Regions from separate parts of the Pseudogemmobacter blasticus genome, predicted to be linked through region 2. Evidence: riboswitches for the same ligand, from Rfam matches in the RefSeq annotation. Region 2 holds a riboswitch; each other region holds the start of a gene.
The links. A riboswitch is a leader RNA that binds a small molecule or an ion and turns the genes downstream of it on or off. The one in region 2 is predicted to bind cobalamin.
Positions count from the first base shown of each region.

Region 1: it holds a riboswitch for cobalamin, as region 2 does, so the genes downstream of both, B6K69_RS13590 (ATP-binding cassette domain-containing protein) here and B6K69_RS04455 (DUF1636 family protein) in region 2, are expected to answer to the same signal.
Region 3: it holds a riboswitch for cobalamin, as region 2 does, so the genes downstream of both, B6K69_RS17030 (DUF4198 domain-containing protein) here and B6K69_RS04455 (DUF1636 family protein) in region 2, are expected to answer to the same signal.

Region 1 is NZ_CP020470.1:2,783,343-2,793,370, reverse strand. It holds gene B6K69_RS13620 (aldehyde dehydrogenase family protein) at 1-346, opposite strand, end outside; gene B6K69_RS13615 (enoyl-CoA hydratase/isomerase family protein) at 348-1,115, opposite strand; gene B6K69_RS13610 (acyl CoA:acetate/3-ketoacid CoA transferase) at 1,112-2,683, opposite strand; gene B6K69_RS13605 (Gfo/Idh/MocA family protein) at 2,680-3,681, opposite strand; gene B6K69_RS13600 (TonB-dependent receptor domain-containing protein) at 3,813-5,882, opposite strand; gene B6K69_RS13595 (DUF2946 family protein) at 5,959-6,360, opposite strand; gene B6K69_RS13590 (ATP-binding cassette domain-containing protein) at 6,434-7,186, opposite strand; cobalamin riboswitch at 7,219-7,434, opposite strand; gene B6K69_RS13585 (response regulator transcription factor) at 7,539-8,165, opposite strand; gene B6K69_RS13580 (two-component system sensor histidine kinase NtrB) at 8,162-9,637, opposite strand; gene B6K69_RS18415 (hypothetical protein) at 9,662-10,028, opposite strand, start outside.
Region 2 is NZ_CP020470.1:923,001-933,028, reverse strand. It holds gene argE (acetylornithine deacetylase) at 1-379, shown strand, start outside; gene B6K69_RS04490 (NAD(P)/FAD-dependent oxidoreductase) at 376-1,719, shown strand; gene B6K69_RS04485 (M20 aminoacylase family protein) at 1,824-2,990, shown strand; gene B6K69_RS04480 (propanediol utilization protein) at 3,056-3,874, shown strand; gene cobD (threonine-phosphate decarboxylase CobD) at 3,874-4,842, shown strand; gene bluB (5,6-dimethylbenzimidazole synthase) at 4,832-5,455, shown strand; gene B6K69_RS04465 (cobyric acid synthase) at 5,452-6,897, opposite strand; gene cobO (cob(I)yrinic acid a,c-diamide adenosyltransferase) at 6,909-7,517, opposite strand; cobalamin riboswitch at 7,582-7,787, shown strand; gene B6K69_RS04455 (DUF1636 family protein) at 7,881-8,243, shown strand; gene cobW (cobalamin biosynthesis protein CobW) at 8,240-9,283, shown strand; gene cobN (cobaltochelatase subunit CobN) at 9,290-10,028, shown strand, end outside.
Region 3 is NZ_CP020470.1:3,490,764-3,500,791, reverse strand. It holds gene tcuA (FAD-dependent tricarballylate dehydrogenase TcuA) at 1-899, opposite strand, end outside; cobalamin riboswitch at 1,015-1,228, shown strand; gene B6K69_RS17030 (DUF4198 domain-containing protein) at 1,365-2,153, shown strand; gene cbiM (cobalt transporter CbiM) at 2,157-2,771, shown strand; gene B6K69_RS17020 (Ig-like domain-containing protein) at 2,768-3,373, shown strand; gene cbiQ (cobalt ECF transporter T component CbiQ) at 3,376-4,173, shown strand; gene B6K69_RS17010 (energy-coupling factor ABC transporter ATP-binding protein) at 4,157-4,813, shown strand; tRNA gene B6K69_RS17005 (tRNA-Ser) at 5,026-5,115, opposite strand; gene B6K69_RS17000 (alanyl-tRNA editing protein) at 5,191-5,913, opposite strand; gene B6K69_RS16995 (DUF3772 domain-containing protein) at 5,910-8,369, opposite strand; gene B6K69_RS16990 (cysteine synthase A) at 8,356-9,390, opposite strand; gene B6K69_RS16985 (Hint domain-containing protein) at 9,819-10,028, shown strand, end outside.

The sequences.
Region 1 (10,028 bases), 1.7 Mb from region 2:
CGCGCGACTGGGTGATCGGCTTGCCGCTTTCCAGCGTCTCGATCAGGGCGAAGCGTTCGACATTCGCCTCGATCAGGTCGGCCACGCGGTGCAGCACGGCGGCGCGGGCCTTGGCGGAAAGCCCGCTCCAACGGCCATCGTCAAAGGCGGCGCGGGCGGCGGCGATGGCGGCTTCGGCATCGGCGGCGGTGCCGACGGCCGAGCGGCTGACCACCACCCCATGCGAGGGGGACACGCGGTCAAGCAGGTTGTCGCTGCCGGTCCAGGTGCCGCCGATCAGGTGGCGGTTCTGGCGCGGTTCGGGAAGGGAGGCGCCGGTGGCGGCGATCAGGGTGATCTGGGTCATGTCAGGTTCCGGGGAAGACGGGGGGCCGCTTTTCGCGGAAGGAGGCAACCCCTTCGGCGCGGTCGGCGCTGGCGGAAATGGCGGCCGAGCCAAGCGCCTCGATGAAGGCGGCGCTGTCTTCGCCGCAGCCGGCCAGCAGCATGGCCTTGGCGGTTTCAACGGCGCGGGGCGACAGGCGCAGGACGCCTTCGGCGATGGCTTCGGCCGCGGCGCGGGGGTCTTCGGCCACTTCGGCGGCAAAGCCCAGGGCAAGGGCGCGGTCGGCGGTGATGCGGCGCCCGAACAGCGCCATTTCGCGCACCACGGGCGCGGGCAGCAGCCGGGCAAGGCGTTGGGTGCCCGACCAGCCGGGAACGATGCCGATGCCCGCTTCGGGCAGCGCCAGCGTGGCCTTCGGTGCCATCACGCGGATGTCGCAGGCGGCGGCCAGTTCCAGCCCGCCGCCAAAGGCATGGGCGTGCAGCACGGCGATGGTGGGGCGGGCCAGACGGGCCAGACGGTCGAACAGGCGGTGGCCCGAGCGGACCCAGTGGCGGGCGAATTCGGCGGGGGACAGATCGCCCCAGCCGTTGATGTCGGCGCCCGAGCAGAAGGCGCGGGCGGGTTCGGCGGTGACCAGAACGCAGGCGATGTCGTCCGAGCGTTCGATGGTGTCGAGATGGGCCGCCAGATGGCCCAGCATTTCCACCGAAAAGGCGTTCAGCCGGGCGGGATTGTCGAGCCGCAGTTCGGCGATGCGGCCACGGATGTCGAGGTGAACCGCGCTCATGGCTGCCAGCCCATCGGGCCTTCGGCCAGCAGCGACAGCGGCATCGTCACCGCATCGGGCGCCAGCGCCACGCGGCCATGGCTGGCATCTACGATGTCGCGCTGCGGATTGATGCCGGGCATGATCTCGGTTGCGACAAGGCCGCCGGGGGCAAGCCGCATCACGCAGCGTTCGGTGATATACAGCACCTCTTGCCCCTGCGCGCGGGCCCGGTTGCCCGAGAAGGTGACGTGTTCGACGCGATCCACCATCTTGGTGAACTTGCCGGGCTTTTCCACCCGCAGCCCGGCGGGCGAGACGGCGATTTCGGCCCCTGCCTCGAACCAGCCGGAGAAGACGATCTTTTTCGCATGGGCGGTGATGTCGACAAAGCCGCCGCAGCCGGCGGTGAGGTAGGGCTTCTTGCCCAGTTTCGAGACGTTGACGTTGCCTTCCACGTCAACCTCAAGGAACGACAGGAAGGACATGTCGAAGCCCGCGCCCTGAAAGTAGATGAACTGCTGGGGCGACGGGATATAGGCATCGGCGTTCGAGGCGCAGCCGAAGGCAAAGCCGGTCAGCGGCATCCCCCCCACGGCGCCCTGTTCGATGGCCCAGGTCACCGCCTCGGGGTGGCCTTCCTCCAGCAGGATGCGGGGCACCATGGCGCTGATGCCGAAGCCAAGGTTCGCGGTCATGCCGCCGCGCAGTTCCATCGCGGCGCGGCGGGCGATGGCTTTTTCCACGCCCGGTTCGGCCAGATCGAAGCTGGACCACGGGCGCATGATCTGGCCGGAAATGGCCGGGTCATAGGGGGTTTCGGTGGTCTGGCGCTGATCGGGGTCGATCACCACCAGATCAACCAGATGGCCCGGCACCCGCACGTCATGCGGGCGGAGCGAGCCGTTGGTGGTGACGCGCTTGACCTGCGCGATGACCAACCCGCCGTTGTTGCGGGTGCAGATCGCCTGTTCCAGCCCGCCCAGATAGGCGCCTTCGTGTTCGTAGGTCAGGTTGCCGTGCTCATCGGCGGTGGTGGCGCGGAGGATGCAGACATCGGGCTGGATGTTGGGGAAATGCAGCCAAGTCTGCCCCGCGAATTCGACGCGCGCCACGATGGGCCGCGCAGCACCACTGGCGTTCATCGCGCAGCCTTCGCGGACGGGATCGACAAAGGTTTCAAGCCCGACCCTGGTCAGCACGCCGGGGCGGCGGGCGGCGGCTTCGCGGTGCATGTCGAACAGGATGCCCGAGGGCACGTTGTAGGCGGCGACGCGATCCTCGACGATCATCCTCCATATCTCGGGCATCGGCAGGTTCGACGGGCCGGACGGGTAAGACCCGGCCAGGACGCGGGTCAGCAGACCGTCCTGCGCGATATGGTCGATGCCCTTGACGCCATACATGTCACCGGCGGCGATGGGGTGCAGCGTGGTCAGCCCGCGCGGGTGGCCTTCGGCGCGGAAGCGGTCGCCCAGGGCGCGCAGCACCAGATCGGGGCAGCCCAGGCCCGAGGAGGAGGAGACGGTGACGGTGGCGCCGTCGGCGATGCGGGAAACGGCCTCGGCCGGGGTGACGATCTTGGTCATGCGGTGGCCCCGTATTGGACGGTCTGGCGGGTGCCGGTGCGGGCGGCCTGACGCACGGCCAGCGCCACCGCCAGCGAGGCGATGCCGTCATGGCCGGTGGCGGCGGGCTGACCCTGGCCGGCAACGGCGCGGGCGAACTGGCGGACGGCGACGGTGTACAGGTCATCACTCGCGAAGGGCACGGAGGTGCGGCCGCCGGCGGTGACAAGCTCGACCTCGCCCAGCGGGCGTTGGGTCATCACGCCGCGCGCGAAGATCGACCCTTCGGTGCCATGCACCTCAAGCCCCGATCCGGCGAAGGGGTGGGTGAAACTTTCATGGGCAAAGACCATGGCACCCGAGGGCATGGTCCAGACCGACATGGCGCTGTCTTCCACCCCCTGCCCCATGCCCGATGTGGCGCTTTGCGCGACCACGGTCTGCGGGTCTTCGCCCAGCAGGAAGCGGGCGACATCGGCGTTGTGGACTGTGATATCGGGAATGACGCCGCCGCCGGCGCCGGGATCGTTGATGCGCCAGCCCTGCAGGGGCACCGGCAGGTGGACGGCGTGGAAGATGCGCAGCGACAGCACCCGCCCGATGCGGCCCGAGGCGACCAGATCGCGCACGGCGCGGTGGCTGCCCGAACAGCGCAGGTGGTGGTTGGTGGCAAAGACCACGCCGGCGGCATCGGCGGCGGCAACCATCTGCTGCGCTTCGGCCAGGGTCAGGCCCAGCGGCTTTTCGCACAGCACATGCTTGCCGGCGGCGATGGCGGCCAGCGCCTGCGCGTGGTGCTTTTCGTTGGTGGACGAGATGTAGACCGCATCGACGCCCGGATCGGCCAGGGCGGCGGCCAGATCGGTGGTGAAGGCCGGGATGGCGTTGGCTTCGGCAAAGCGGGCGGCAAGGTCGGCAGAGCCGCTGACGACGGTGACGATCTGATGCCCTGCCGCGCGGAAGGCCGCACACATGAATTGCGAAGCAATGGTGCTTGCCCCGATCAAGGCCCAGCGCATCCTCTTCCCCTCCCCGGATTTGGATCGTTCCAAAATTTGTATATGGAACGATCCAAATCCGGTCAAGACGATTCGCGGGTCGGGCATCAAGGGGCCGGGGCCGCAGGTTTCGCGGCCCCGGCAGGCGCGGGTCAGAACTTGGCCGAAAGCGCCAGATGGAAAGTGCGGCCCGGTTCGTAAACCTGCACCAGCGCAGGATCGACCGCGTTGGACCGGGCCAGATGCGTGGCGTAGGCCCGGTCGAACAGATTGTCGACGCCGGCAGTCAGCGTGACCGTTTCGCTGATGTCATAGCTGCCGAACAGGTTGAACACCGCATAGCCGGGCGTTGCGGCCGGGTCGCGGGCGGGGTCGATGCGGTCCTGCCCGTCGGCCCAGACCATCTGGGTGCCCAGCCGCCAGGCGCCTTGGCCATAAGACACCGCCAGCTTGCCCATCAGCGGCGGGATCTGCGCCAGCGGCGCGTCGTCATCGCGGTTCTGGCCACGGGTATAGGTCAGATCCCCGGTCAGTTGCAGGCCGCCGCTTTGCCATGACCCCGACAGCTCCACCCCGGCAAGCTGGGCCGAGACGTTGCGGTAAGTGGTCACCCCGGCATAGGTGCTGGCGTCGCGCAGGATGAAATCATCCACCCGGTCGACATAGGCGGTGGCGGTCAGGCCCCAGTCATCGCGCTTGACCTCGACCCCCAGGTCGAATTGCAGGTGCTTTTCCGGCGCGATGTCGGGATTGCCGACCCAGTTGTTGCGGCCCATGGCGCGTTCGGTGGCATCTGCCGTGCGGACCGAACGGGACAGGCCGACAAAGCCGGTCAGCCCGTCGCCGAAATCATGTTCGAACCGGATCAGCCCGCCCCAGTTGTCTTCGCGGCGGGCATCGTTGAAGGTGGTGCCGTAGTAGGTGGTGTAGAACCCGTTGGGCGCGGCCGCGGCATAGCCGGGCAGACCCGCCGCCGCCCCCGCGCTGGCCTTCACATGGTCATAGCGCAGACCCAGTTTCAGCGTGTTTGCGGCATCCAGTTCGGTTTCGGTTTCGGCATAAAGCCCGGTCTGTTCGATGGTGACATCGGGCCACATCAGGAAACGCGCATTGGCGGGGTTCGCGGCCTCGATCGCGGGGCGGGCGGCGGCCATACCGCCATAGAGGATGGCCATGCGGTTGTTCGACTGGTGGTCGATGCCGACCCTGGCGGTGGTGCTGCCAAAGGCAAGCTGCGCCTCGACCTTGCCGCCGCGCGTGTCGGAAGTGGTGGGAACGCGCATGAACATGCCCGTGGCGGGACGCAGCGAATAGTTGTCCATGACGTGATCGACTTCGGACAGGAAGACCTCGGCTTCGATCCGGCGCAGGGCGCCGGCGTCCAGATCCACCCCGCCGCGCAGGCGCCAGACCGAGGTATCGGTGGAGGGGCTGTCCATCCCGGCGCCGGCGAACAGCACGTCGCGCGCGGCGTCACGGTCATGGTCCAGCGCGATGTCGAAGCCCTGCCCCGCATAGCCGAAGGTCAGGCCGCCGCTGGTCTGTTCATAGGCGCTGCGCACGGTGCGGCCTGCGCCATCGGCGTAATCATCGGCATCCTTCGCCTCGACCGCGCCCTTGACGTAGAAGCCGTTGCCCAGCGTCCAGGTGAACCTGCCGCCCGCGCCCAGAGCATTGGCGTTTGATCCGGCGCTGGCGTGAGCCTCGCCGGTAAAGCCGCTGGCCGCGCTGGCGGGGGGCGCCTCGCGCTCCAGCCGGACGGTGCCGCCGGTGCCGCCGGGGCCGTTTGTCACGCTGGCATAGCCACGGGTTACCGTCACCCTGTCGGCGCGGGCAAAGGCCGCGGTCGAGGCGGGCGGATCCATGTGGTTGGGGCACCCGCCATAGGTGACGGCCCCGGCGTCGATGACGTTGATCTGGTTCGAGTTCAGCCCGCGGATCACGATATCAAGCCCGTGGCCGCCCATGCGGCTGCTGGCGATGCCGGGCAGCGTGGTCAGCACGGCGCCGCCGTCCAGATAGGACGGGGTGCCCAGGGTGGCGGGGTCGAAGACGGTGCCCGAGGCGGTGCTTTGCGGCCCCTTGATCGCGCTGCCGGCAATGTAGATCGGCGGCAGCAGGGTGGCGGGGTCTTCGGCCGTGCCCTGCGCAAGCGCGAGGCCCGAGATCGAGCAAAGCAGGATGGCGGTCGCGCCAAGGCGCGCCGGATTGGCGATGATCATGGTTTCTTTGTCCCTTGTTTCCGGGCGCGCGGTCAGCTTGCGCCGCGCGGCTTCCGTTGGTCTGGCTGAAGTGTGGTCAGGCAGTGATCCGGGTCGGGGGGCCGCGGATCAGGCGGGACAGGTCAAGCGGCTGCGGCACCCCGCGGGGCGCCGGCACGGGCAGCGACAGGCTGGCGACAAGACGCCCCGCCAGAACCGGCAGCGGGGGCGGATCGCCAAGCAGGGCGATGCCGGTCAGGCAGAAGGGGCAGCTTTGCGCGGGGTTGGCATCGGGCTTTTCGGTATCGCTGATCTCGCCGGTTTCAAGGTTCAGCAGGACCGTGCGCATACTGCCCTGCGAACAGAGCACGATTTCCAGCATCCCGTCGGCCAGACGGCCCGGCTGCAACGGGCGCAGCCCCAGCGACAGTTGCAGCGCAAGCAGCAGAACAAGGGCCGCCGTCAGCAGCCCCCGAAGGCGGGAGAAAAAACCCTTCACGACATTCATCAATACGAATGTTCGCACATCTGATGCCGGTGGACAATTTCCAGAATGTCGCAGGCGGTGGCCTTCAGCGGCCCCTTCGCCCGACAAGGCTTGCCGGGGACAGGGCGGCGGGGTCTTCGGTCAGGATGCGGCCGTGCTGAAGGCGGATCACCCGGTCAACCGCATCGGGAACCGGGGCGGTTTCGGGCAGCGCGCAGACGGCCGCCAGACCAAGGCGGCGCAGATGGTGCAGCAGCGCGGGCAGATGGCGGGCCTCGTCCGGGTCGGCGGGGCGATCCAGCACCACAAGCGCGGGGTCTTGCGCCAGGGCGCAGGCCAGGCGGGCAAGCTGCCGGTCGCCGGGGCGCAGCGTGCCGAAGCGGCGGCGGGCCAGCGGGGCAAGGTTCAGCCGCTCCAGCACCTCGGCCACGGCTTCGGCGTCGCGCCAGCCGGGGCGGCCGGTGGCGCGGCAGGCCTGCCGGCCAAGGGCGACAAGCTGGCGCAGGGTCAGGCCCGGATCGACCGGCGCTTGCAGCACGGCAGCCACGCTGCGCGCCGCCTCATGCGGCGGGATCAGCCAGAGGTCGCGCCCGTGCAGCAGGACGGCACCACGGGTTGGCGGCAGGGCGCGGCACAACAGCCGCAGCAGCACCGAGGTGCCCGCGCCGGGCGGCCCGGCCAGCCCCAGCACCTGCCCCGCCTGAACGGTGAAGCTGATGTCGGCAAGGGTCGGGCAGCCGCTGCGGGCAGCCCAGCCCACGCCGCGAAGCTGCAACAGGGCAGGCCGCGAAACGGGGCAGACAGGGGCCGCCGGGGGGCGGTGTCTTGGGTCGTCCATCGCAAGCTCCTTTCCGGGGCACCCCGCCCGGTGTGGTTGATCTGACGATGGCAGGTCTCCTGACTCGCGGGTCGTGGCTTCCCCCGCCTTCCCGGGCCCGCAATCGGGGGGCCCAGTGGCGATGGGGGTCGCTCGCCGCTTACAGTTGCGGGGGCAGTCACGGAATTGGCGCCGCCGGCACCGCACCGTGTTCCCTTTTCATCCGGTCAGCCCTTGCAGGCCGTCGGAACCATCCCGGACAGGGTGCCCCGGCAGGCCGTGGCGGGGCAAGCCCGGCTGCGACGCCTGTGGCGCCGCGCCCGACATGAGGCTGCGATGGCGTGACAGGATGCGGCGGTGCCCGGACCGGCGGTCAGGACAGCATCCGCGCCAGTTCGGCAATGTTGCGGGCGCCCATCTTGGCCAGCACGCGCGACCGATGCGCCTCGACCGTGCGCATCGAGATGCCAAGGTCATCGGCGATCTGCTTGTTCAGCCGGCCTTGCAGCATGAGGACCATCACCTCGACCTCGCGCGCCGACAGGCTGGCGCGGCGCTGTTCAAGGTTCAGCCGGTCGCGGGCGGCGGCCACGCGGTCGCGGCGCAGGGCGATGGCGCTGAGGGCAAGATCGACGATCTGGTTGTCGTTGAACGGCTTTTCCACGAAGTCGAAGGCGCCGGCCTTCAGGCTTTGCACCGCCAGCGGTACATCGGCGTGGCCGGTCAGGAAGATGACGGGCGGCAGCGCATCGACGCCGCCTTCCTGCGCCGACAGGGCATCCAGCACCTGCGGCCCCGACATCCCGTCCATCCGCACATCCAGGATCAGGCAGCCGCAACCGGGCTGCGGCCAGCCGGCCAGCAGCGCCTCGCCCGAGGGCCAGAGCCGGGTGGCGATGCCGCGCGATGCGAAGAGGAAGGCCAGCGCGTCACGCAGGGCTTCCTCGTCATCGACGATATGCACGGCAAGATCGGTGTCGGCGGTCATGGCGGCGGTCATGGCGTGGCCTCCTTTGCGGCTTCGGCACGATCCCCGGTGGCGGGGGGCGGGCCGGCCGGCAGCGTTACCGCGAAGACCGTGCCACCCGGGGGGTTGGGCGCGTGCTCAAGCGTTCCGTGATGCAGTTCGACGATGGAGCGGCAGATGTTCAGCCCCATGCCCATGCCATGGCTCTTGGTTGAGGTGAAGGGATCGAACAGCTTGCCGGACAGCGCCTCGGGAATACCGGGGCCGCGGTCGATGACTTCAAGCCGCACGGTTTCGCCCTGCGCCGTCAGCCGCACTGCCAGCACATCGCCGCTGCGCGGGCCTTCGGCCATGGCTTCCATGCCGTTGCGGATCAGGTTGACCAGCACCTGTTCCAGCAGGATACGGTCCGCCGCCACCTGCGGCAGGTCTGGGGGCGCCTCAAGCCGCAGCCGCACCCGCATTTCGCGGGCATCGGCGCCCAGAAGGCCGATGGCATCGGCGGCCACCTCGGCCAGATCCAGCGCCACGAACTGCGGTTCGCGCTTCTTCACGAAATCCTGGATGCGGCGGATGATCAGCCCGGCCCGCCGCGCCTGCGTGGCCATCTTTTCCAGCGCGCCACGGATCAGCCCGGGGTCATTGCGGCCCTGATCAAGCAGGTTCAGCCCGCCCGCCGCGTAAGAGGCGATGGCCCCCAGCGGCTGGTTCAGCTCATGCGCCAGGGTCGAGGCCATTTCGCCCAGCGTCACCAGCCGGCCGGTGCGGGCCATGGTTTCATCCTGCTCGCGCGCCAGCCGGGCGGCGCGGCGGGCTTCGGTGATGTCGATGATCGAACCCATCCAGCCGCGATGCCGTCCGGCGGCGTCGATCAGCGGCGCCTCGAACACCTGCACGTCGATCTCGGAACCGTCGGCGCGGCGGAAGCGGCTTTCAAAGGCCTGCGGCACCGCCTGCCCTTCGCGAAGCTGGCGCTGGCGGTCCAGCGTTTCGGCCAGCGTCTCGGGCGCCCAGTAGGGCATGGGCGGATCGCGCCCGATCAGGGTTTCGGCGGGCAGGCCGACCAGCTTGCAGAAGGCGGCGTTGACGTAAAGAATCCGGCCGTTGTGATCCTTGGCGCGCAGGCCGACGGTCAGGCTTTCCTCCATCGAGCGGCGGAAGGCCATTTCGGCGCGCAGCCGTTCTTCGGCGCGGCGGCGGTGCACCGCGTTGCGCTGCACCACCACCAGGGCCAGCACGGCAAAGGACGCTAGCGCCACGATGGCCCCCAGCAATGCGCTGTTGCCGAAGGCGGGCGGGCGGTCATAGGCCGAAATCTGCAGCGTGGTGCCGCGCAGGGGCGGGTCGAAGCTGATGCCATGTTGCGGCGCGCCTTCGGCCACCGGACGGCGGGCCCGTTCGGCCAGCGTGCCCGACACATCGAAGATCCGCACGCCGTATTGTTCGGCGATCCACCATGGAATGTGACGGTCGAGGATCAGCGGCAGCGCCAGCGTGGCGGTCACCACGCCTTCGCTGGACGAGATGCGCTACGCCATGGTCACGACGCCATCGGTGACGGGGCCGTAAACCGGCCGCGACGACACCGCGGGAGAGCGCAGCATCAGATCGGCCATGGCCTGTTCGCCGGGCGATACCCCTTCGGGCACACCGGCCACCAGCCGGCCCTGCGCATCGAACCAGCGCACCGCCAGCATTTCGGGATTGGCCGCGATATGCAGCCTTGCGCGGCTGGTCAGCACATCCTGCGGGGTGTCGGCCGCGCCATCCAGCGCCAGCCGCACCAGCATGTCCTCATCCACCGACATCTGGAACCGCAGGGTCTGTTCGACCCACAGCGCATCGGTCGCCAGCTTGGTGCGGGCGCGCTGGTCATCGGTCTGTGCCCCGATGCGG
Region 2 (10,028 bases):
AATGCGCGTCGTGCCGGACGAAGACCTTGAAGCCCATGCCCGCGCTTTCACCGACCGGGCAGAAGCCCTGCACGCCGCGCTGAATTCCCGCCGCCCCGAGGCGGGCGTTTCTGTGGAAAGGTTTTTCAATGTGCCCGCACTCAAGCCGGAAGACGGGGGCGAGGCGGAAACGCTTGTCCGCAGCCTGACCGGCGACAATGCCACGGGCGTGGTCAGTTACGGCACCGAGGCGGGGCAGTTTCAGGCCGAGGGGTATTCCGCCGTGGTCTGCGGTCCGGGCGACATTGCCCAGGCCCACCAGCCTGATGAATATCTGGAGCTGTCCGAGTTCGAGGCCGGAAAGGACTTCATGGACCGTCTGCTTCTGGCCTGCGCATGACCTTTCCCATCCACGATGCAAGCCCCGTCCGCTTTCCCGGCCCGCTGCCCGCCGAAGCCGATGTCGTCATCATCGGCGGCGGCGTCGTAGGGGTGATGACGGCCTGGTTCCTGGCCGAGCGCGGGCTGCGCGTGACGCTGTGCGAAAAGGGCCGCATCGCCGGTGAGCAGTCCAGCCGTAACTGGGGCTGGGTGCGCCAGCAGGGCCGCGATCCGGGCGAACTGCCGATCATGGTGGAATCGCTGCGCCTCTGGAAATCTCTGGCGCAGGAACTGGGGCAGGGCTTGGGCTTCCGGCAGACCGGCGTTCTTTATCTTGCCGACACCGCCGAAGAGATGGCCGGGTATGAAGGCTGGTTGACCCATGCCCGCGCCCATGACGTGGACAGCCGCATCCTGAGCCGTGACGAGGTGGCTGCGATGATCCCGCAGGCGGCGGCAGGCTGGAAGGGCGGGCTCTGGACGGCCTCGGACGCAAGGGCCGAGCCTTGGGCGGCGGTGCCGCTGCTGGCCGAAGGCGCGGTGCGGCGGGGCGTGACCATCGTGGAAAACTGCGCCGTCCGCGCGCTGGACATCGCGGCCGGCCGGGTGGCCGGGGTTGTCACCGAACGGGGCCGTATCCGGGCGGGCCGGGTGCTGGTGGCCGCAGGCGCTTGGTCGCGGCTGTTTCTTGGTGCGCATGGGGTGAAGATTCCGCAACTTGCGGTGCTGGCCTCGGTTGCCGCCACGGCGCCGCTGCCGATGGTGTTTGACGGTGCAGCCTGCGATTCCCGCTTTGCCTTCCGCCGCAGGGCAGATGGCGGCTATTCGATCGCGCCCTCGGATCACCATGATTTCTTCCCCGGTCGCGATGCCTTTGCCAGCCTGCGCAGCTTCCTGCCGGTGCTGCGGCAAGATTTCCGTACCACCCGCTTCCGCCCCTTCGCGCCGAAGGGTTATCCCGATGCCTGGGGCACGCCGCGCCGCTGGTCGCCCGACGAGGTTTCGCCGTTCGAACGGATGCGGATATTGAACCCCGCGCCCAATGCCGCCGTGGTGGAGCGGCTGCGTGACGATTTCGCCCGCACCTTCCCGGCGCTGGGCCGCCCGGACCTGACCGCCGCCTGGGCCGGCATGATCGACACCATGCCCGATGTGGTGCCGGTGGTGGACCACATCGCCGCCATTCCCGGCCTGACGGTTGCCACGGGGATGAGCGGGCATGGTTTCGGCATCGGCCCTGGCATGGGGCGCGTGGTGGCCAGCCTTGTGGCCGGCGATGCCCCCAGCCACGATCTGTCGCGCTTCCGCTTCTCGCGCTTTTCCGACGGTACGAAGCTGGCACCGGGGCCAAGCCTGTAACACGACGGTGGCCCGGGCCGCCGCGCGCCCCGGATTTTGCGGCTTCCCCCTTGCCGTGGGGCTGTGGCCGGTTCAACCTTGCCCTGCAAAAGGAGACACGCCCCATGCCCGTCAAGAACCGTTTCGCCGAACTGCTGCCCGAAATCACCGCCTGGCGCCGCGACTTTCACGAACATCCCGAACTTCAGTTCGATGTGCATCGCACCGCCGCCCGCGTGGCCGAGTTGTGCCGGGGGTTCGGCTGCGACGAGGTGGTCGAAGGCGTGGGGCGCACCGGCGTGGTGGCGGTGATCAAGGGGAAAACCGACAGCAAGGGCCGCGTTGTCGGCCTGCGCGCCGATATGGACGCGCTGCCGATCATTGAACAGACTGGCTTGCCCTATTCCTCGAAAACGCCGGGCAAGATGCACGCCTGCGGCCATGACGGCCATACCGCCATGCTGCTGGGCGCGGCCCGCTATCTGGCCGAGACACGCAATTTCGACGGCACGGTCGTCTGCATCTTCCAGCCCGCCGAAGAGGGCGGCGGCGGGGGCCGCGAAATGGTGGCAGATGGCATGATGGAGCGCTGGAACGTGCAGGAGGTGTACGGGATGCACAACATGCCGGGCATCCCGGTCGGTCATTTCGCCATTCGCCCCGGTTCGCTCATGGCCGCTGCCGACCAGTTCGAGATCACCGTCACCGGCAAGGGCGGCCATGCCGCCAAGCCGCATGAATGTATCGACTCCACCGTTGTTGCCGCCCATATCGTGGTGGCGCTGCAAACCATCGCAAGCCGCAACGTGGACCCGATGAAGCAGGTTGTCGTCTCGGTCTGCACGGTGGAAACCGACAGCCCGGCGCATAACGTGATTCCGCAGACGGTAAAGATGCGCGGTACGGTGCGGACGCTTGACCCCAAGGTGCAGGATTTCGTGGAAACCCGGCTGGGCCAGATTGTCGAAGGCACGGCGCTGGCCCTGGGCGCACGGGCCGAGGTGGCCTATACCCGGGGCTATCCCGTCACCGTCAACGCCCCCGAGAATACCGCCTATGCGGTCGAGGTGGCCCGGGCCGTGTCGGGGCAGGTCGATCCCGACACGCCGCCGCTGATGGGGGCCGAAGACTTCAGCTTCATGCTGAACGCCCGTCCCGGTGCCTATATCTTCCTTGGCAACGGCGATACGGCCAGCGTCCACCACCCGGCCTACAACTTCGACGACAATGCGATTCCGTTCGGGGCAAGCTGGTATGCGGGCATGGCCGAGGCGCGGATGCCGGCGGCCTGATCGGGCGTTCTGACGCGCAGGCATGGGCTTGGCCGCGCCGCGCCGTGGGCCTAAGAGGCGCGGCCATGGCCATGCGCGAACCGATCACCGTTGCCGGACATTTCGGCGAACTGCTGCAAGGCCGGCTTGGGCCGGCGGGGCGCGTGGCGCTGATCACGCTGCCATGCCCGGTGCTGGTTGCGCAGGTTTCCTGCGGACCGGGCCCGTTCGGCCTGCACCGGCCCGCCTGCGCCGCGCCGCTTTCGCTGTCGGCGGCGCGGCGGCTGCTGGCATTGGTCGGCCGTCCGTTGCGCGGCCGCTACGTTCTGCGCTGCACGATGCCGCTGGGGGCGGGGGCCGGCGCCTCGACTGCGGCACGGGTCGCGCTGCTGCGGGCGGCGGGCGAAACCGATCCATTGCGCATCGCGGCGGCCTGCCTTGCCAGTGAAGGCGCATCGGACCCGCTGATGTTCGACGCGCCCGAACGGCTGCTTTGGGCCTCGCGCGAGGGGCATGTGCTGGCGCGGGGGCCAGCCCTGCCGCGCATGGCCGTGATCGGCGGCTTCTTCGGCCCGCCCCGCCGCACCGACCCGAGCGACATGGCGTTTCCCGACATCACCGATCTGGTGCAGGGCTGGGGGGCGGCATCGGGCGATCTGCCCGCGCTGGCCCGGTTGGCCAGCCAGTCCGCCGCGCGCTGTCTGGCGCTGCGCGGCCCCGCCGAAGATCCGACGGCGGCGCTGGCCCTGCGGTTGGGCGCCTTGGGCTGGTCTGCGGCGCATACCGGGTCGGCGCGGGCGCTTCTGTTCGGACCGGGTGGCGTGCCGCCAGGGGCCGAGGCGGCCTTGCGCGCGGCGGGTTTTGGCGGGATCACCCGCTTCACCATTGGCGGACAGGGGCACTGATGCGCGATCACGGCGGAAATCTGGATGCGGCCAAGGCGCGGTTCGGCGGCACTGGCCCCTGGCTGGACCTGTCCACCGGAATCAACCGGCTGCCCTGGCCGATGCCCGCGCTGACCGCTGACGCGCTGACGACACTGCCCACGGCGCAGGCCCAGGCCGCGCTGGTGGCGGCGGCTCGCGGTGCCTATGGGGGCAGCGCCGCGATCCTTCCGGTGGCCGGGGCGCAGGCGGCGATCCAACTGGTGCCCCGGCTGGACCCGGTGGCCCGCGCGCGGGTGCTGGGGCCGACCTATAATGAACACGCCGCTGCCTTGCGCGCCGCCGGCTGGCAGGTGGACGAGGTGACCTCACCCGAGGACTTGTCGGGGGCCGATCTGGCGGTGGTGGTCAATCCCAACAATCCCGACGGGCGGTGCCTTGCGCCGGCGGATGTTCTGGCGCTGGCGGGCCGGGTGGGGCGGCTTGTGGTGGACGAAAGCTTCGCCGACCCGGTGCCCGATCTGTCGGTGGCGGCCCAAGCGGGCCGGGCGGGAATGATCGTGCTGCGGTCGTTCGGCAAGTTCTATGGGCTGGCCGGGTTGCGGCTGGGGTTTGCGCTTGGGGCAAAGGCGGACATCGACCGGATGGCGGCGATGGCCGGGCCTTGGGCGGTGTCCGGCCCGGCGATCCAGGCGGGCACTGCCGCATTGCAGGATCGGGGCTGGCAGGCTGCCACCGCTGCCCGGCTGGTGCAGGATGGTCAGCGGCTGGACGCCCTGGCTGCGGCCGCCGGCTGGCGGTTGGCTGGCGGGGCGCATCTGTTCCGGCTTTACGACACGCCCTCGGCTGCCGCTGCGCAGGACGGGCTGGCCCGTGGCCGGATCTGGAGCCGCATCTTCCCCTGGTCGGACCGGCTGGTCCGGTTGGGGCTTCCGGGGCCGCAGGCGGAATGGGATCAACTGGAAAGGGCAATGACCGATGCACTTTGACCAACACCATCGCGACGCGCTGACAGACGTGCTGCGCTGGCGCCGCGACGTGCGGCATTTCCGCCCCGACCCGATTGACGAGACGGTCATCGAGCGGTTGCGGACGGCGATGGACATGGCGCCCTCGGTTGGCAATGCACGGCCCTGGCGGGTGATCCGGGTGGATGATCCCGCCCTGCGTGGCGCCCTGCTTGCCAATTTCGACGCCGCCCGCGCCGCCGCAGGGACCGCCTATACCGGCGACCGGGCTGCCGCCTATGGGCAGTTGAAGCTTCAGGGCATTGATCAGGCGCCGCTGCAACTGGCGATCTTCACCCACCGCGACCCGACCGCCGGCCATGGCCTTGGCCGTGCCAGTATGCCGGTGACACTGCACCAGTCGGTCGCCATGGCGATCCATGGTCTGTGGCTGGCCGCGCGGGCCGAGAACCTTGGCCTTGGCATGGTGTCGGTGCTGGACCCGCGGGCGGTCGAGTCGCTGCTGGTCACCCCGCCAGAGTGGGAATTCGCGGCATGGCTGTGCATCGGATACCCCGAATTCACCGACGATACGCCGCTGCTGCACCGCGCCGGCTGGCAGGAAAACCTGCCCACCCTGTGGGAGGTGCGCTAGCGGGCCAGCGCCAGCAGGGCTGGCACGTCGAGATGCGTCTCCAGATGGGCGGCAAGGTCGTCCAGCACCTGCTCGATCCCCTCGGCATAGGCCAGCCCCGACGCCGAAGCGCCCAAGCCCCGCAGAAAGGCCGCGCGGAAGGCGTCGTCGGTGAACAGGCCGTGCAGATAGCTGCCGGTCACCCGCCCGTCGGCCGAGGTGGCGCCTTCGGGCCGCCCGTCCAGCAGGGCAAAGGGCCGGGCACAATCTGCCCCCTCGGTGCGGCCGATGTGGATTTCATAGCCCGAAACCGTCAGCCCGCTGGTGCGATGCGTGGCGGTGGACCGTGTCAGCCGCTTGTCGGATGTCATCACGGTGGTCACGTCCAGCAGGCCAAGGCCCGGCGTTTCGCCCGCCGGCCCCTCAATCCCCTCCGGGTCGGCAACGCTGCGGCCCAGCATCTGATAGCCGCCGCAGATGCCCAGCACATGCCCGCCGCGCCGGCGGTGGGCGGCAAGGTCGATGTCCCAGCCCTGATCGCGCAGGAAGGCCAGATCGCCCCGCGTGGATTTTGAGCCGGGGATGATCACCAGCCGCGCATCGCCCGGAATGGCCCGGCCAGGCAGCACCATTTCGACCGTGACGCCGGGTTCCTGCTTCAGGGGATCAAGGTCGTCGAAATTGGCGATGCGCGACAGCGCCAGACAGGCCACCTTGAGGCCGCCGCCCTGGCCGTTGCCGGTCAGGTCCAGCGCATCTTCGGCCGGCAGGCGGGCGGCGCCGGCGAACCAAGGCACCACGCCGAAGCCGCGCCAACCGGTGCGTGCCGCGATCAGGCTGTAGCCATCGTCGAACAGTCGCGGGTCGCCACGAAAACGGTTGATCAGGAACCCCGCAACCAGCGCGGCATCGTCGGGGTCGATCACCGCCTGCGTGCCCACGATCTGCGCGATCACGCCGCCGCGGTCGATGTCGCCGGCCAGCACCACCGGCACATCCGCCGCCCGGGCAAAGCCCATGTTGGCGATGTCGCCCCGCCGCAGGTTCACCTCGGCCGGGCTGCCCGCGCCTTCGACGATCACCAGATCGGCCCGCGCCTTCAGCCTGTTGAAACTTTCCAGCACCGCCGGCATCAGCGACGGCTTCATCTTGCCATATTCGCCGGCGCCGGCCCGGGTCAGACGGCGGCCCTGCACCACGACCTGCGCGCCGATGTCGGTTTCGGGCTTCAGCAGCACCGGGTTCATGTCGGTATGCGGTGCCACCCCGGCCGCCAGCGCCTGCAAGGCCTGCGCACGACCGATCTCGCCGCCGTCCTCGGTCACGGCGGCGTTGTTCGACATGTTCTGCGGCTTGAAGGGCAGAACCGACAGCCCGCGCCGCCGCGCCGCCCGGCACAGCCCCGCCACCAGCAGCGACTTGCCGACATTCGAGCCGGTGCCCTGGATCATCAACGCGCGCATGGCAGGTCTCCTCAGAACTCCACGCCCGGCTGGCCCTTGATGCCGGCGCGGAACGGGTGCTTGACCAGCGTCATCTCGGTCACCAGGTCGGCCAGGTCGATCAGTTCGGGCTTTGCATTGCGTCCGGTCAGCACGACATGGGTCATCGGCGGCTTCTCGGTCTGCAGGAATTCCACCACCTCGGCCACATCCAGGTAATCGTAGCGCAGCGCGATGTTGATTTCGTCCAGCAGAACCATGCGGATGGCCGGGTCGCGGATCAGGTCTTTCGCCTTTTCCCAGCCCGCACGGGCCGCCGCCACATCGCGGGTGCGGTCCTGGGTTTCCCAGGTGAAGCCTTCCCCCATGGCGTGAAACTGGCAGAGATCGTTGAAATGCGCGGTGATCAGCCGCCGTTCGCCGGTGTCCCAGGCGCCCTTGATGAACTGGACAACGGCGCAGGGCATCCCATGCGCGATGGCGCGCAGGATCATGCCGAACCCCGCCGAGGATTTGCCCTTGCCGGTCCCGGTGTGCACGATCACCAGCCCCTTTTCGGCGGTCTTTTCCGCCAGAACCCGGTCTTTCGCGGCCTTGATCCGGGCCTTCTTCTCGGCATGGCTGCGGTCGGTGTCCGGCATCGGCTGCGACATGGCGGCGTTTCTTCCCTGGGTTGGGCGGCTTGACTTTCGGTCTGCCTTGGCGTCACTGGGGCACCAAGCTGGTTCCTGTCTATGACAGGCGAAGAGGGAATGCGATAGGGCCGTCCGGCCCGAGGCGCAGCCGCCCCCGCGACCGTGACCGGAGTTGGGTGTCCGATGCCACTGGCCGAAAGGCCGGGAAGGTGGGCACCCGGGGGAGCGATCCCCGACTCCGCAAGCCGGGAGACCTGCCAGCTTTGTTGTCAACGGGCGGACGGGGTGATCCGCGACCGGTGGATCGCCGCATCCGTCGCGCGCGCCTGCCTGTCCCTTTTCCCCGCCTGTCGCAGCCGGGAAGGGCGCATGACCGTTACGCTGCTTGTCTGTTCCACCTGCCGGGCAGGGGAGCCGGTGCCCGAGGGCACCTTGCCCGCCGGCACGCGCCTTGTCGCGGCGCTTGAGGCGCTTGGCCCTGTGCCCGGCGTTACCCTGCGCCCCGTCGAATGTCTGTCGGCCTGTTCGCAAGGCTGCGCGGTGGCGTTGTCGGCGCCCGGGCGGTGGTCTTACGTCTATGGACGGATGTCCGAAGCCGATGCGCCGCAGATCCTGGCCGGGGCGGCCGCCTATGCCGCCGCCCCCGACGGTATCGTTCCCTGGCGCGAGCGTCCCGAAATCTTTCGCAAGCAATCGCTTGCCCGCATCCCCCCCATCGGAGAGCCGACATGAGCGATCTTGCCAAGATTCCCGTCACCGTGATCACCGGCTTCCTTGGCTCGGGCAAGACGACGCTGATCCGCCATCTGATGCAGAACCCGCAAGGCCGGCGTTTGGCGGTGCTGGTCAACGAATTCGGCAGCGTGGGGGTGGACGGAGACATCCTCAAATCCTGCGCCGACGAGAATTGCCCCGAGGAAAACATCGTCGAACTGGCGAATGGCTGCATCTGCTGCACGGTTGCAGATGAGTTCATCCCCACGGTCGAGGCGTTGCTGGCCCTGCCGCAGCGGCCCGATCACATCCTGATCGAAACTTCGGGTCTGGCGCTGCCTAAGCCGCTGCTTCGGGCGTTTGACTGGCCCGCGATCCGGTCTCGGATCACCGTCGATGGCGTGATTGCGCTGGCCGATGCCGAGGCCGTGGCGGCGGGCCGCTTTGCCCCCGACCCTGTGGCCGTGCAGGCCCAGCGGGAGGCGGATGACAGCATTGACCACGAAACACCCCTGTCCGAGGTTTTCGAGGACCAGATCGCCTGTGCAGATCTGGTCTTGCTGACCAAGGCCGATCTGGCGGGCGAGACCGGCGTTGCCGCCGCCCGGGCCGTGATCGAGGCTGAGGCACCGCGCAAGCTGCCGATCCTGCCGTTGGTCGAAGGCGTCATCGACCCGCGGGTCGTTCTGGGGCTGGGGGCTGCCGCCGAGGATGATCTGGACGCCCGCCCGTCGCACCATGACGGGGCCGACGATCACGAACATGACGATTTCGACAGCGTGGTGATCGACCTGCCCGAAGTTGCCGACCCCGAGGCGCTGGCTGCGGCGATCCGCACCCTGGCCCGCGAATTGCGCATCCTGCGGGTCAAGGGTCATGTCGCGGTGACGGGCAAGCCGATGCGCCTTCTGGTGCAGGCGGTGGGGGAACGGGTCCGGCATCAGTTTGACCGGCCCTGGGGCGCTGCGCCGCGCCGGTCGCGGCTGGTGGTGATTGCCGAACACGACGACATCGACCCAGCCGCCATCCGGGCGGTGTTTGACCGGGCGGGGATCTGACCGCCCATGCATGTGGTCTTCCGCGAAAGCCATGGTCTGGAAGAGACCGAGGTGCCCACCGATCTGGGGCAGACACGGGCCGATCTGGTGGTGCTGTCCTTTTCGGACAGCGACCTTGGGGCGTTTGCGGCCGGCTGGCATCGGGCCCGCGAGGCCGGGCATCCGCTGCCCACGCTGCGGCTGGCGAACCTGACGGCCCTGCGGCATCCGATCTCGGTCGATACCTACCTGGACCGCACGCTGGTACAGGCTCGCGCCGTGCTGGTGCGGCTGATTGGCGGCACCGGCTACTGGTCCTACGGTCTGGCCGCGTTGCAGGACATGGCCCGTCGCAAGGGGGTGGCGCTGGCCGTTCTGCCGGCCGACGGGCGCGAGGACGCGGCGCTGGACGCGCTTTCGACGCTGCCCATCTCGACCCTGCGCCGGTTGCAGGCGCTGTGCGATGCGGGCGGCGCGGTGGCGGCCCAGGCGGCGCTGGCGCAATTGTCACTGGCGGCGGGCCTGTTCGCCGGCCCGGTGAGCGGCGCCAAGACTGTGCCCGAGTTCGGCTGGTATGACCCCGATCTTGGCGTAGTGCCTGCCGCGCCCGAACCAGCCGCGCCGCTGGCTGTCGTCGCCTTCTACCGCAGCTATCTGACCGCTGCCGATACCGCGCCGGTCGATGCCCTGATCCGCGGCTTGCGGGATCGCGGCTTTGCGGCTCTTGGCCTGTTCGCCACGTCGCTGAAGGCGCCCGAAGCGGCGG
Region 3 (10,028 bases), 980 kb from region 2:
CGGTCTTGCAGAAGACGCGCCCAATGCGAGAACCTCTCGGGGCTGATCGTGGCGCCTTCATCGCCAAGGCGGCGGCCATCAGGGCCGACGACAAGGCCAAACTGCATACCGTCCAACCTGCTGACAATTCCGGCATCGTCTTGTGGCGCGCGGGCATCAACCGGGACAAGGTGGCCATCGCCCGGCAAACCGGCGGCGGCAGCCCCGTGCGACAACAGCCAAAGCAGCGGTTCGCCCTGCTGGAACGGCGTGCCCCGATTGGCGATCACCGCCGCGCGCGGGCCAAGGTGGCGGGCCAGCTCGCCCCTGTTTGCGCCCGTACCGCCGCAGGCCAGCACCACGGCAGCGGCGGCAATCTGCACCGGCCCCTCGGGCGTGTCGGCAAGAATGTGCAACGGGGCGGCCGTTTGCGGCGACAGCGCGGCCGGATCTAGGGCGCGGACCCGCCAGCCGGTGCGAATATCCACCCCCAGGGCGACAGCACGGCGGACCAGCGCATTGACCAAGGCCTGCCCGCCCCCGCGCAGAAAGACGGTTCGGCGGGAATAGGGCAGATTGCCGTCGGCCCAGGGTTCGAAAGCCACCCCCTGCGCCAGAAGCCAGGGCCCCAGGTCGCCCGCGCCTTCCGCCAGACGCTCTGCAAGGTCTGGATCAGGCGCAGCCTTGCGCCGAAGATCCGCCAGAAAGGCCGCGGCGGGGTAACTGTCGCGCTGGAAGGGCGTTTCGGTAGGGTTGACCAGACGCAGGTTGCGGCAATGGCGGGCGTTGCCGCCCAACAGCTCGCGCGGCGCGGCATCCACCAGCATCACGGCGGCCCCGGCCTCACGCGCATCGATGGCGGCGCAAAGCCCGGCGAACCCGCCACCGATGACCAGAACCCTGTTGCCGCCGTCCGCCACCACTCCCCCCCGTCTCTTCGCGGGCAAACGGTTTCACGGATGCGTCCGATCCTCAAGGGCACCCCTATTCGCAACCTGCGGCGGAAAGGCGGTTGACATGCCGCGGCGGTTATGGCCGGTAAAGGGCATCATCGGTCCCTTGCCGGGCATCATCGCGCGGCGAGGGGGAGAGAGGGAATACGGTGCGGCCCGCAGGGGCCAATTCCGTGGCTGCCCCCGCAACTGTAAGCGGAGAGCGACGCCGAACACGCCACTGGGCCAACCGCCCGGGAAGGCCGGCCGAGCCAAGACCCGCGAGCCAGGAGACCTGCCGGCGAGGCATGGTGAAGAGCGATCTTCGCCTGCAATCAACCGGACGCCGGGGTGTGCGTCTGGCTCGCAGAGCCGGAACAACGCCCTGCGTGCCTTTCATCCCGAACGTCCTTTCTGGATTCCGTCTTCTGACGGCACAAGAGAGGAACGACCATGACCCTTCGCCCTGCCGCGCTGATCGCCGCGGCCTGCCTGTTGCCCTTGCCCGCCGCAGCGCATTTCCAACTGATCCATGTTGAAAACCCCATCATCGAAGGCCCCGGCGATGTGCCGTTGCGGCTGATCTTTTGGCACCCTTTCGAGAACGGCCATGTGATGGACATGGGCCAACCGCTGGCCTTCTACAGCGTGAACAAGGGCAAGAAGACCGACCTGATGGATCGGCTGAAGCCGATCACCTTTACCGGCGTTGAAAATGCGGCGGCCGCCTATGAGGCCAGCGTGCCGGTAACAAAGGCCGGCGATTATGTGCTGGTGGTTGAACCCGCCCCCTATCTGGAACCCAGCGAGGATGTCTTCATCCAGCAACTGACCAAGGTCTATCTGAACCATGCCGAACTGCCGACCGACTGGATGGAACCGCAGGGTCTGGCGACCGAGATCCTGCCGCTGAACAAGCCCTACAACATCATTGCAGGCTCTACCTTCAGCGGGCAGGTGCTGGCCGAAGGCAAGCCGGTGCCCGGCGTCGAGATCGAGGTCGAGTTCATGGCCGCAGAGCCGGACCTTGCCACCAATACGGCGAAATCGGCCGTTGCCGGGCCAATGCCGGGCGGGTCGGTCGTGGTGGTTTCCGATGCCGACGGAACCTTCACCTTTGGCATTCCCAAGGCCGGCTGGTGGGGCTTTGCGGCGCTGGGGTCCGGCCCGGCCAAGGAACATGAAGGCAAGGAACTGAGTCAGGATGCCGTGATCTGGGTGCGCGCCTGGGATCTGGAGTAAGCCATGCACATCGTTGATGGCGCGCTGTCCAACCCCGTGGTGATCGGGGGCGCCGTGATCGCGGCCGGGGGCATTGCCCTTGGCCTGCGGGCGCTGACGGTTGAAAAGATACCCACCGCCGGCGTGTTGTCGGCGGCGTTCTTCGTGGCCTCGCTGGTGCATGTCCCGATCGGCCCCTCATCGGTGCACCTCATCCTGAACGGTCTGGCCGGGGTCATCCTGGGCTGGGCCGCGTTTCCGGCGCTGTTCGTGGGCTTGCTGTTGCAGGCGGTGTTCTTCGGCTTTGGCGGGGTCACGGTGCTGGGGGTCAACACCGTGAACATCGCCCTGCCGGCGGTGCTGGTCGGCATGGCCTGCGGCCCGTTCATCCGCCGCGGAACCGCCCTGACCGCCACGGTCTGGGCCGGCATCGGCGGCGCACTGGCGATTGCGCTGACAACGCTGTTCGTCGCGCTTTCGCTGATGCTGAGCGGCGAACAGTTCCTGCCCGCCGCCAGGCTGGTGTTCTTTGCCCACATCCCGGTGATGGCCATCGAAGGCGTGCTCACGGCTGCCGCGGTATCGCTGGCCCGCAAGGTGAAACCCGAACTCTTCCATGCTCTTGAGGTGGCACGATGAAACAGGCCGGATCTCTTGCAACGGCGGCCCTTTGCCTGATGCTGGCGCCCTGGCCCGCCCTGGCGCACAAGGTGATTGCCTCGGTCTATCCTGCAGGCCGCGCGATCGAGGGCGAAATCGGGTTTTCCAACGGCGATATGGCGGCGAACAGCAAGGTCACCGTAACCGACCCGGCCGGCCGCCCCTTGGGCGAAACCACAACGGACGAGGGCGGTGTTTTCCTGTTCACCCCGACCGAACCCGTGGACCATGTGTTCCGCGCCGATCTGGGGGCAGGCCATGTGGCCGAGGTGACCATGAGCGCAGCCGATGTGGGCGGCATCCTGGGCAAGGCCACCCCGGCGGCAGCCACCGCCGCCCCGGACGCCGTCCCTGCCCCGGCCGCCGCGTCCCCCGGTGGGGCCGCCGCCAACGGACCCGCGCTGGATGAAGCCGCCATGGCCCGGATCGTGCGAGACGAGATGCGCCCCCTGCGACAGGAGATCGCCGCCTACAAGGAGAAGAACGATCTGCAATCCATCCTGGGTGGCATCGGTTACATCGCCGGGCTGTTCGGGATCGGCTTCTATGTCGCGGCGCGCCGCCGCCCCATGGCGCGCTGACCGTGGCGCATCTGCTTGGCCTTGGCGAAACGGGCGCGGTGGGGCTATCGCCCCGCCCTTCGCCGCTTGTCCGGCGGCTGGACCCGCGCGGGCGTATTCTGGCGGCGCTGGCCTTCGCGGTGGTGGTCACGGGGCTGTCCAGCCTGACAGCACTGGTGGCGGCGCTGGCGGCGGCACTGGCCCTGCTGGCGGTATCCGGCCTGCCTGTGGCAACCACCCTGAAACGCATGATGCTGATGGACGGGTTCATTGTCTTCATGCTCGTGCTGCTTCCGTTCTCGACGCCGGGCACGGCGCTTCTGGTGGTGCCCGGCGGCTTTGTCGCCAGTGCGGAAGGGCTGCGGCTGGCGGTCGAAATTGCGCTGACCGCCAATGCGGTGATCCTGGCGCTGATGGTGCTGGTCGGCACGATGGAGCCGGTGGTGCTGGGACATGCGCTGGCGCGGCTGCGGGTGCCGGAACGGCTGGTGCATCTGCTGCTGTTCACGGTGCGCTACATCGAAGTGTTGCGCGACGAATACAGCCGGTCGCGACAGGCCATGCAGGCGCGCGCTTTCCGCCCCGGCAGCAACCGGCATTGCTGGCGCAGCCTTGGCCAACTGGTCGGAATGATGCTGGTGCGCGCGCTGGAACGGTCTGAGCGTATTCTGCAGGCGATGAAGTGCCGCGGCTTCACCGGGCGGTTGCCGCTGCTGTCAGACCTGCGGTTCGGCCGGATCGACGGGTTGGCGGCGGGGCTGTTCCTTGCCGGGCTTCTGGGGCTGGTTCTGCTGGAGATGTGCCTTGCCGACCTTGCTTGAACTGGAAGAGATCCACTTCGCCTATCCGGGCCAGGCACCCGTGCTGCGCGGCGCCAGCCTGTCCGTGGCGGCAGGAGAGCGGATTGCCCTGGTCGGACCGAACGGATCGGGGAAATCCACGCTGCTGCGCATCGCGCTGGGGCTGGTTCTGCCCCTGCGGGGCCGGGTGCGGGCCTTCGGACAGGAGCGCAGGCACGAGGCCGCGTTTCATGACGTGCGGCGGCGGATCGGGCTGGTGTTCCAGGACCCCGATGATCAGTTGTTCTGCCCGACGGTGGCCGAGGACATCGCCTTTGGCCCGCTGAACCTGGGGCGATCCCGGGCCGAGGCCTTGCGTCTGGTGGACGAAGTCCTTGACCGGCTGGCGCTGCGACACCTGCGGGACAGGGTGACACATCACCTGTCAGGCGGGGAAAAGCGGCTGATCACACTGGCCTCGGTGCTGGTGATGGACCCCGAGGTGCTGCTGCTGGACGAGCCGACCAATGCGCTGGACCCGGAAAACGAGGCAAGGCTTCTGGAAATCCTGCAGACCCTGCCCCAGGCCATTGTGCTGGTCAGCCACGATGCCGCGTTCCGCGCGCAAGTGACCTCTCGCGAGGTGCGGCTGGAAAAGGGCATTGTGGTCGACCAACCCTAGCCGCCGGACGGCAGGCTGCGACAGCCCCCGCCCCTGCCGTTCAGACCAACCTTGCCCCGCGCCCCGCATCGTGGCGCCTTCGTCCCCCTTCCCGCAAGCATCCGGAAAGCCCCGGCAGACACACCAGACAACGCCAAGCGGCCGCGGATTCAAGGCCCTAATCATGCCCGTGAGGCAGTGCGAGAATTGATCAAGCTGAAAATCAAGGATTATGGCGGACAGTGAGGGATTCGAACCCTCGAGACGGTTCCCCGCCTACACACTTTCCAGGCGTGCGCCTTCGACCACTCGGCCAACTGTCCGTGGCGGCGGTCTTAGCGGTTCGGGCGCGGGGCGGCAAGGGGGTGCGGCGGGGGCTTTCGCGGAGAACCCGCAGATCAATCTGCCAGGGTGATCGAGACGCGGCGGTTCATCCGGCCCTTCTTTTCCACCTTGTCGATGGTGACATGGCCGATTTCGCCGGTGCGGGCGACATGGGTGCCGCCACAGGGTTGCAGATCGACTTGCCCCACCCCTTGGCCGATGCGGACCAGCCGCACCCTGCCCTGCCCTGCCGGCGGCCGGACGGACATGGTTTTCACCAGGCCGGGGTTGGCCTCCAGTTCGGCATCGGTGATCCAGGTTTCGGTCACCTTCAGATCACGCTCGATCAGCGCGTTCAGGGCGGCCTCCAGCGCGGCCGTGTCCGCGGGCGGGTCTGGCATGTCGAAATCCAGCCGGCCCCGGTCGGCGCCGATCTGGCCGCCGGTCACCGGCAGCGGGATCACCACCGACAAGAGATGCAGCGCGGTATGCACCCGCATGTGGCGGTGGCGGCGGGACCAGTCCAGCACCTGACGGACCTCGGCCCCCACCGGGGGCATCTGCACCGGCGCGGCGGGCACCAGCACAATGGCCCCGCCCTCACCCTTGACCGTGGTGGCAACGGGCAGGCGACCGCCGTCCCAGACCAGCCAGCCACTGTCGCCGGGCTGGCCGCCGCCCGTCGGGTAAAAGACCGAAGCGTTCATCACGATTCCACCTTCGGCGGTATGGGCCAGGACGCGGGCGGTGGCTTCTTGCAGATACGGGTCGGCGCGGAACAGCGGTTCGGTCGTCATGCGGGGTCGGCAGCGCCTGCGCGCCCTCCTTTCGGTTCCTCGGCCACCACGGGCGCGACGGGCGGGATCGGCGTTTCCGGCGCAGGCATCCGCAACGCCGCCAGCGCGGCGACGATCTCGTCGGCATTGCGCAGGGTGACATCCGACTGGGCGAAGGGAATCTCGATCCCCTCTTCCTCGAACCGCTTGACGATCTGGTGATTGATCTCGTTCTTCACCGACAGGCTGAAGTTCACGTCGCGCAGGATCACCCGGATCTCGAACATCATCGCATCGGCGCCAAAGCCCTGTAGCACCACCACCGGCGGCGGGTTCAGCACCACAAGCGGCTGCGCCTCTGCAATCTCGCGCAACACCGTCTCGACCTTGCGGGTGTCAGACCCGAAGGCCACGCCCACCGGCACGATCAGCCGGCCTGCAAGGCCGAAGCGCGTCCAGTTCTTCACCTGCTGGCTGACCAGATCGGCGTTCGGCACGATCACCATGGTGCGGTCGAAGGTCTGCACCCGGGTTGATCGCACCGAGATCGACTTGACGATCCCCTGCACCCCACCAACCTCGATCCAGTCACCTTCTGACACCGGGCGCTCGATCAGCAGGATGATCCCCGAGACGAAGTTCGACACGATGTTCTGCAGGCCGAAACCGATGCCCACGGACAGCGCACCGGCCACGATGGCCAGACCGGACAGGTCAATTCCGGTGGCATTGATGGCCACCAGCGCCGAAAGGAAGATGCCAACGTACCCCGTGCCCGAGACCAGCGCCGTCTGCCCGCCGCGATCCATGCGTGTGCGGGGCAGGATCGAGGTCTTCAGCGCCCCCTGGAACATCCGCGTCAGCATGTAGCCGATGGCGAAGATCACCGCGAACAGCAGGAAGTCGGTGGGCGAGATCCGCGTCTCGCCCATCTGGAACCCTTCGCGGAACCGGGTCCAGATTTCGGTCAGGTCTGCCAGACGCGCGCCCCAGATCAGCACGAAGACCGGCACCGCCAGCAGGGTCAGGGCAAAGCCGATCAGCACCGGGACAAGACCGTCGCGATCCGAAGCGGCATCGTCGCTGGGCGAGACCATCGCCCAGATGTCCGCCAGCAGGCGCTGCAACACCAGAAGCAGCGTGATGAGCCCCAGCGTGACGATGGCCGGGAAGATCATCGCCCGCGCCGCCGCCACATAGCCGAAGGCAGCCAGCGCCGGGCCGACAAAGCCGATCACCGTCACCACCTTGGCCAGGATCGACAGCAGCCGCAGCACATAGCTTTGCGAGCCGGCCTCGCGCGCAAGGCGCAAGACCCGGCCGATGCGGATCAGCACCAGCCCGCCCGCAACCAGGATCGGGAACGAGGCCACGGCCGTCACCGCTTCGGAATAGGACTGCGGGTCCATGGTGATGCTGCGCAGGAACTCTGCCGCGATCACCAGGCCCATCATCTGTGCCATGAAGCGGCCTTCGATGCGGCTCTCGGGCGGCAGCGGCAAAGCCGCATCCTCGCCCTGCTGGCGCGGGAAGGCACGCCCGCCCAGCCAGGCCGCGACAAAGACCGTAAAGCCCAGGAACGGCAGCGACACCGCGATCCGGCGGGTGACCTCGCCCAGCAAACCGCTGTTCAGCAGCGCAACAGTCAGCGCAACGGTGCCGGCCGTCGGCACCACCACCTGCCCCAGCGAGGCCAGAACCGACAGCACACGCCGCCGCGCCTCGGACCCGCCGGCCTGCATCCGGTCGACAAAGTTCTCGATCCAGCGCCGGGCATAGAAGGTCAGCCCGGCCCACAGCACCAGAAGCCCAAGGATCAATGGCAGATTGCTGAGGAATACCCCCCGGGCATCCTTGTTCTGCCAGCCCTCGCGCGCCTCATCCACAATCCGCATCAGCGTGTCCGAGATGCCGACCGCCGCCTCGGGCCAGTTGGCCGGGTTCACCGGCGCCGGCCAAAGCTGCAACAGCTCATTGGCCTGGCGTTCCCGCTGGGTGCGGTCGATCTCGCGGATCAGCCCGTCGGCCCGGCGATAGGCCTCTTCCGCCGTGATCCCCGGCGCCTGCAATTTGCCCAGCAGATCCGCCAGATCCGACCGGCGGCTGGCGATCTCGGGCGCCTCGGTCTTGCCTTCCTCGGGGGCGGGCCCCAGCGCCGCGATCTGTTCCTTGACCGTGGCGATCCGGGTCGAGTTCACGTTCTGCGCATTCAGCAGCGTTGCGCGCCACTTGGCCAACTGGTCGCGCAGTTCATCCAGCCGCTCGTCGCTGATGTTGCGGTTCTCAAGCTGGTCTTCAGCGGCACTCGCCGCCTTTTCCCACTCGGCATAGTCTACGGTCGGTTCGGCGGGGGCGGCCGCTTCGTCCGCCCATGCGGGCGCTGCGACCGGCCCGGCCACAAGACCCAGCCCGACAACCAGCGCCAGAACGGCCGGGATCAGCGCGCGCAGACCGCGCAGGCGGTCACACGTCTTCATAGACCGACGGCAGCGGACGCGCCCCGCGGGCCAGCCATTCGGGAACCGGCAGACCCTTTTCCCGCAGGAAAACAGGATTGTAGATCTTGGATTGGTAGCGGCTGCCATAGTCGCAAAGAATAGTCACGATGGTATGGCCCGGCCCCATCTCGCGCGCCATGCGGATGGCGCCGGCGATGTTGATCCCGGTCGATCCGCCCATGCACAGACCTTCGTCCGTGAGCAGATCGAAGATCAGCGGCAGTGCCTCGGCATCGGGGATGCGCCAACTGAAATCGGGGGTGAACCCTTCCAGGTTCGCGGTGATGCGCCCCTGCCCGATCCCTTCGGTGATCGAGCTTCCGGGCGATTCCAGCTTGCCGGTCGAATAGAAGGCGTGCAGCGCCGCCCCTTCCGGGTCTGCCAGACCGATCTTCACCCCCTTGGGCTGCAAGGCCAGACCAACGCCGGCGAGCGTGCCGCCCGACCCCACCGCCGCCACGAAGCCATCCACCTTGCCGCCGGTCTGTTCCCAGATTTCCGGCCCGGTGGTCTCGATATGCGCCTGACGGTTGGCCACGTTGTCAAACTGGTTGGCCCAGATGGCGCCGTTCGGCTCGGTCCGGGCCAGCGCCTCGGCCAGACGGCCGGAGTAGCGGACATAGTTGTTGGGGTTCTTGTAGGGGGCCGCCGGCACCTGCACCAGCTCGGCCCCTGCAAGCCGCAGCATGTCCTTCTTTTCCTGGCTCTGCGTCTCGGGGATCACGATCACGGTGCGGAAGCCCATGCTGGCCCCGACCAGCGCCAGCCCGATCCCGGTATTGCCCGCCGTGCCCTCGACAATCGTGCCGCCGGGCCTGAGCTGCCCCTTCGCGATGGCATCGCGGATGATGTAAAGCGCGGCGCGGTCCTTGACCGATTGCCCGGGGTTCATGAACTCGCACTTGCCCAGGATCGTGCAGCCGGTCATCTCGCTGGCGCGCCGCAGTTTCAGAAGCGGCGTGTTGCCGATGGTGTCGGCCAGATCGCTGTGAATACGCATACGGGCGGTGTCCTTCCTGCTTTCCTAAACGTGTAGGCAAGCCTCGCGGCAAACTCAAGTCACGCGGACCCACCCGGACCAGCAACGCCCTTCCCTTTTTGCCCCCGGCAAGAGAAGGCCTGACTGTCGCGGCGGGTCTTCATCGCCGGGCCCGCCCGGAGACATCGCCCGGGTGCAGGTTCTTCCCGCCTGTCTTGCGCACTTCAACCGGGCGGGATCGGCCGCCACGACGACCGCCATCATGGCCAAGGGATGCGCCTGCGCGGAAGGCAGGTCCGGGAAACCTCATGGCGCGGGGGCGGCTGTTTTCAGACAGGCCACGCCGTCGCCCCCTTCCAGCCCCCACGCGAAACGTCGCAGCGTCATTTCAGAAGGTTGACATTGCCAATCCTCGCACTTCTTTTGACCGTGCCCAGTGAAAGCCGATCATGCCCAGTCACTATATTTATGTGTACAGTCCGTCTGACTTCACCACCGCGATCCCGGCCGAGAACGGAAGCGGAAATTTCGGCGGAACCCTTCCCTACACGCTGACGCTCAAGCCCGGGGCAAAACCGACACGGGTTCTGGTCAACGACAGCAACGACCAGTTTCAGGAAGTGGACCCCAGTCAGAAACTGGCTGAAACCGTCACGATA